Chloroflexus aurantiacus J-10-fl: one gene and its partner. The protein of the gene in region 2 interacts with the protein of the main gene of each other region in a pairwise test. Links are inferred from orthologs where the notes say so. Each region holds a gene or a part of one and is shown on either strand. Other genes may lie near its edges. The genes, in order: CAUR_RS07565 and sufU.

Region 1 (3,191 bases), 2.7 Mb from region 2 along the record:
ATGCATGCCCCTCACTCTACGGCACATTACCCGTCCGGTTACCGCATGGGCAACGGCGGATTAAAATGCCTGGAAGCGGAGACGAACAACACCATGTTCATCGCGCAGGGTCAGCGTCCCGGCGTTTAATTCGTACTGCGTTACAGCCTGCAACGCCTGATGAAACATCATCTCCTGAGTAGTCACTGCATCATCGGCGCAGGCCATCAGAGTCGTCACCACGTCGCTGATAGAGATTGTCGTTCCTTCAACACGATAGCTACCGCTAAAGGAATTACAACCGGCAAATCCGCTTATACGTCCGGTGTTATCAAACGCCATCGATAACGCCTGTTCTGATGGTAACGGTGGTTGACCCTCAAGTTCGATCAACTGCCACTGTCTATTGGTAAGATCAGTGGTGGGTATGCTACGATTCGTACAGGCTACCAGGAACATAACCAGTAGGAGCATTATTACCCGGATTGCACTCATAGGAAGATGTCCTTTCATCGTTCTGGTACATTCGGCGATGTGTCTGTTGATGCCTGTCTCCCCAGAACTCGCTGTTGGGCGGTGACGTCAGGCTATCAGTCAATCTCCAAACGTGAATCAACAGGCAAATGTTCCACAACCATTCACAACAAGCGACCCATCGCCAGCACTCTATCAATCAGTCTGCGCTACAATAGATAGAGAGATACGTCATACAAGGATTGAAAGATGATTATCCTAAACTATGCCCATCCCATCACCGCAGCGCAGCAAGAACAAATCGTTGCATTGACCGGCCAGCACATTGATCGATTGCTTGACATTCCCAGTCAAATCGATCAGCAACAGCCGTTACTCCCGCAAATCGTCGCCATGGCCGATGCTGCCGGTCTTTCGCCTCAGCAATGGCAGAGCGAAGCGATCCTGGTTAATCTCCCAGCTCTCAACTTCAGTGCCGCTGCCCTGCTGGCCGAGCTGCATGGCCGCATGGGATACTTCCCGCCGGTATTGCGAATTCGTCCAATAGCCGGTTCGTTGCCGCCTCGCTACGAAGTGGCCGAAATACTCAATCTCCAGGTGCTACGCGACGAAGCACGTACCCGTCGTGCTCAATAACCTTGCCGGAGAACCGTCTATGAATAGTCGCCTGATTTACCTTGACTACGCTGCCACAACACCGCTCGATCCACGAGTACTGGAAGCGATGATGCCATTCCTGACCGGCATGAGTGGAAACGCATCCAGCATCCATCAGGTTGGCCGGGCTGCATTGCAGGCGTTGGACGATGCGCGTGAGCAGGTAGCGCTGGTGTTAGGGTGTCAGCCAAAAGAGATTGTCTTTACCGGCGGCGGGAGTGAAAGCATTAATCTGGCCATCAAAGGGGTGGCCATGGCGCTACGGGCCCAGGGCAAAACCCATCTCATTAGCAGTACCATCGAACATCACGCCGTTCTCCATGCACTCGACTACCTGGTGGAATATGAGGGGTTTACGGTAACCCTGCTACCGGTTGATCGCACCGGTCGCGTCCAACCTGCCGATCTCAGTACTGCAATCCGCCCCGAAACCGCGCTCGTCTCGGTGATGTATGCCAACAATGAGACGGGTGTCATCCAGCCGATCACCGAGCTGGCAGCCATCTGCCGCGAGCGTGGCGTGCTCTTTCACACGGATGCAGTGCAGGCACCCGGCCAGTTACCGCTGGATGTGCATGCGTTGGGGGTTGACCTCCTGAGTCTAACCGCCCACAAGTTTTACGGGCCGCAGGGGGTAGGTGTATTGTATCTGCGCCGGGGAACACCGCTGGTGCCACAGATCAACGGTGGCGCTCAGGAACGCCGCCGCCGGGCCGGTACGGAGAACATCGCCGGTATTGTGGGGTTGGCCAAAGCCTTGAGCATTGCCGAGAGCGAGCGTACCGCGCACGCGAATCGATTACGAGCATTGAGTGAACGCCTGATTGACGGGGTGCTTACCCGCATTCCACAATCGTGGCTGAATGGCGACCGCCAGACCCGACTACCGGGCATCGTTAATGTAGGTTTCGCCTGTATTGAGACCGAAAGCCTCTTACTGCTGCTCGACCAGCGCGGCATCTGTGCCAGTTCAGGAAGTGCCTGCACCTCTGGCTCACTCGAACCGTCGCACGTCTTACTGGCAATGGGTCTCTCACCCGACGAAGCCAACGGCTCGATCCGCTTCTCCCTGGGCCGCCAGACCACCGATGAGCAGATTGACACTCTGCTCGATCTGTTACCCGATCTGGTCGCGCAATTGCGAACGCTGACGCCGTGTGCGTGATGCCGGGAGTGCATACCTGGCGTGCATTGTTTCTATGCTCTCTGTTTGATGAGAATATCTGCCCACCCATCAATCAAACCGGCAAAGGCTAGCGGGACACTCGAGCAACCGGTTTGTGTGAAGAGGGATAGCTGGATCACCGCTTACGCTGGGGATGCGCCGGGTCCACTTCTGCGCTTAGGATGGGGTGGAGGGTAATGGGTTAGCGTGGATCATATTCCCATGCGCCCAGGTATGCTCGTAACCGTCACAACGCGCATCGGGAGTAGAGCATTATGGGCGGCGCGAAGGCATGGCTTCTGCACGCCAGACTACGCGACACGAGAATACCTGCGTAATCGATCCGCATCAGAAGGCGAGGTATTGTCGTCACTTACCCCACCCGACAATGCTTCGGATGGGGGCGGTATTCATAGCAGGCTCGCGTGAGCAAAACAGAAGGGGCGCACCTGGAATGCGCCCCTTCTGTTGCGTATGTAGCGGGCTATTAAGCGTCGTAATACATCATGAACTCATACGGATGCGGGCGCAGCGACAGACCGACAGCCTCTTTGCGCTTGGTTTCGATGTACGTTTCGAGCAGATCGGTCGTGAAGACATTGCCCTTGAGCAGGAAGTGATAATCCTGTTCGAGTGCATCAAGGGCTTCGGTGAGCGAGCCGGGTGTGCTGCGAATGTCGCCCTTCTCTTCCGGTGAGAGTTCGTAGATGTCAACATCGAGCGGCGGTGGCGGCTCAATCTTGTTCTGGATACCGTCGAGACCGGCCAGCATCATAGCAGCGAAGGCGAGATACGGGTTGCACATCGCATCCGGCGCCCGGAATTCGATACGGCGCGCCTTGGGTGATGAGCTATAGGTCGGAATACGGATCGCCGCCGAGCGATTGCGCATCGAGTAGACAAGATTGATCGGAGC
Region 2 (3,008 bases):
GTGCATCCTGACAGTCAGTCTCTATGGTCTGCTCACAGCATAGGTGTCAACTTGAGTTGACATAATTGAATGTTCGCGAAACAATCTGAGCGCTCCCGATGAAGGGGAGCGCTCTTCTCCACTCATCTCACCCAGTCAATTAGCCGACCGACCCTTCCATTTCGAGCTGGATCAGGCGGTTCAGCTCAACCGCGTACTCCATCGGCAGTTCGCGGGTGAATGGCTCCATGAAGCCGAGCACGATCATCGAGAGGGCATCCGACTCGGAGATACCGCGGCTCATCAGGTAGAAGAGCTGTTCGGCACCGATCCGACCAACGGTTGCCTCGTGGGCCAGCGTGCAGCGATCCTCTTCAATCTCGATATACGGAATCGTATCCGAGGCTGAATGCTCGTCCAGGATCAGCGCGTCACAGTTGACGTTGATCTTCGCGCCGTAAGCGCCGGGTGCCACCTTCGCCAGCCCACGGTAGGTTGTCTTACCACCATCCTTGCTCACCGACTTGTTGGTAATGCGTGAGGTGGTTTCCGGGGCCAGGTGTATCATCTTGGCACCGGCGTCCTGATGCTGACCACGTCCGGCATACGCTACCGAGAGCACCTCGCCGCGTGCCTTGCGTCCCATCAGGTAAACCGACGGGTACTTCATGGTCAGCTTCGAGCCGATATTACCGTCCACCCACTCCATGCTGGCCTCTTCGTAGGCCACCGCTCGCTTGGTGACCAGATTGAAGATGTTGTTGGCCCAGTTCTGAATCGTGGTGTAGCGGAACTTGCCACCTTTCTTCACAATCACCTCGACCACTGCCGAGTGGAGCGAGTTGGTGCTGTAGATCGGTGCTGTACAACCCTCAATGTAGTGCGCCTCGGCTCCCTCATCGATAATGATCAGCGTTCGCTCGAACTGCCCCATGCGCTCGGCGTTGATGCGGAAATAGGCCTGGAGCGGAATATCAACCTTCACTCCCTTTGGCACGTAGACGAACGAGCCACCCGACCAGACCGCAGTATTGAGCGCAGCATACTTGTTGTCTGCCGCCGGCACAATCGTCCCGAAGTACTCTTTGAAGAATTCGGGGTACTCTTTCAGGGCTGTGTCGGTATCGAGGAAGATCACACCCTGCTTTGCCCACTCCTCACGCAGCGAGTGATAGACCACTTCCGACTCATACTGGGCACCGACACCGGCCAGGAACTTCCGCTCGGCTTCGGGAATACCCAGACGCTCGAAGGTGTTCTTGATCTCCGGCGGCACGGCATCCCAGTCGGTCTGTGGACGCTCGTTGGCGCGGACGAAGTAGTGAATATCGTCGTAGTTCAGTTCGGCCAGTTCAGGATTGGCCCAGGTGCCCACCAGAGGTGTAGGCTTCTTGTTGAAGATCTCGAGTGCGCGCAGACGGCGCTTGAGCATCCACTCCGGTTCACCCTTCATCCCGGAGAGTTCGCGCACGATCCGCTCGTTGAGACCTTTCGGTGCTTTATAGACATAGCGCTCTTCCTGACGGAAACCATAGCGCGAGTAATCGAATTGCAAATTGACTGCTTCAGCAACCACGGTGCTACTCCTTTTCCAGGTATCTGACTACATATCTTCATCCATCTGGCTCACCCCGTAGAGGCCGGCCTTTAAGGCTTTCAGCGAAAGCAAGGCGCATTTGAGCCGGGTTGGGTTGTGAGCCAGCGGTATCCCGATTAAATCGAGTAGATCATCCTTACTAAACTGTTTGGCGGCAGCGACCGGCATCCCCTTGATCGCTTCGGTCAGGAGTGACGCACTGGCCTGGCTGATCGCACACCCTCGCCCGCTGAAGCGCACATCGGTAATCACATCATCGGTAATCGCCAGTTCCAGCCGGATTTGATCGCCGCAGAGCGGATTACGCTCCTCGCGGATAACCGTCGGTGCCGGTAGATGACCGAAGTTGCGCGGATGACGGGCATGTTCGAGAATTTGTTCGCGATAAATGTCATCCATGGTCGTTTCCTGCCTCTATCAGGCAAAGAGCTGTCGTGCCTTGTGCAACCCGGCAACCAGCCGATCAATCTCTTCGGGCAAGTTGTACAGGTAGAAGCTGGCCCGCGTGGTTGCCGGTACCCCTAATACCCGATGCAGGGGCTGGGTACAGTGATGGCCGGCACGTACTGCAACCCCTTCCTGATCCAGAACCGCCGCCACGTCGTGCGGATGGACGCCTTCAAGGCTGAAGCTGATGGCACCGCCGCGATCTGGCCCGGCCGGCGGCCCATAGATCGTTATGCCGGGAACGGCGGCCAGCCGTTCAAGTGCATACGCGGTCAGTTCCTGTTCGTGCTGATGAATGGTCGCCAATCCCACCTCTTGCAGGTAGTCGGCTGCTTCGCCGAGAGCGATTGCTTCGCCGATTGCCGGTGTTCCTGCCTCAAACCGTGCCGGTATCGCGGCGAAGGTACTGTGATCAAGCTCGACCAGGTCGATCATTGAGCCACCACCCAGAAATGGCGGCATCGCCTGCAACACCTCACGCCGGCCCCACAGCACGCCAATCCCGGTTGGGCCGCACATCTTGTGGCCGCTAAAGGCCAGAAAATCAATACCCAACGCCTGTACGTCAACCGGCATATGCGGCACACTCTGGGCAGCGTCGAGCAAGACCCGTGCTCCGACTGCTCGCGCCCGGGCGACAATTGGTGCCACCGGGTTGATCGTGCCCAAGACGTTCGATTGGTGCGTAAAGGCAACCAGCTTTACCCGTTCGTCGAGCAGACGGTCGAGATCATCAAGTACCAGTCGTCCCTGCCCATCGAAGGGCAGATAGATCAGCTCGGCACCGGTACGTTGCGCCAGCAACTGCCAGGGCACAATATTCGAGTGGTGCTCCATCATAGTCAGCAAAATGCGATCACCAGCGCGAATATTTGCCCCACCCCAGGCATAAGCAACCAGGTTAATCGCTTCGGTGGTATTACGAACAAAAATGATCTCGCGTTGACTGGCAGCATTGATAAAGCGTGCCAGCTTTCCCCGTGCT

Evidence for each region.
Region 1: the proteins of sufU (region 2) and CAUR_RS07565 interact in binary tests that used the Escherichia coli proteins (3 or more experiments, as listed by UniProt). The link is inferred for Chloroflexus aurantiacus J-10-fl from one-to-one orthologs.

What each region holds. Positions count from the first base shown.
Region 1 is NC_010175.1:2,008,714-2,011,904, reverse strand. The notes cover bases 329-3,191. They hold CAUR_RS07565 (cysteine desulfurase family protein), read left to right. Parts: upstream 329-1,108; coding sequence 1,109-2,275; downstream 2,276-3,191. Other genes in these bases: glnA (type I glutamate--ammonia ligase), read right to left, coding at 2,763-3,191; csx15 (CRISPR-associated protein Csx15), read left to right, coding at 703-1,089; CAUR_RS07575 (META domain-containing protein), read right to left, coding at 329-474. Also shown: more of CAUR_RS07575, read right to left, coding at 61-328. UniProt on the Escherichia coli protein: Master enzyme that delivers sulfur to a number of partners involved in Fe-S cluster assembly, tRNA modification or cofactor biosynthesis. Catalyzes the removal of elemental sulfur from cysteine to produce alanine.
Region 2 is NC_010175.1:4,664,207-4,667,214, reverse strand. Bases 280-2,959 are described here. They hold sufU (Fe-S cluster assembly sulfur transfer protein SufU), read right to left. Parts: upstream 1,976-2,959; coding sequence 1,583-1,975; downstream 280-1,582. Other genes in these bases: CAUR_RS18290 (cysteine desulfurase), read right to left, coding at 1,994-2,959; sufB (Fe-S cluster assembly protein SufB), read right to left, coding at 280-1,555. Outside these bases: more of sufB, read right to left, coding at 140-279; more of CAUR_RS18290, read right to left, coding at 2,960-3,008. UniProt on the Escherichia coli protein: A scaffold on which IscS assembles Fe-S clusters. Exists as 2 interconverting forms, a structured (S) and disordered (D) form. The D-state is the preferred substrate for IscS.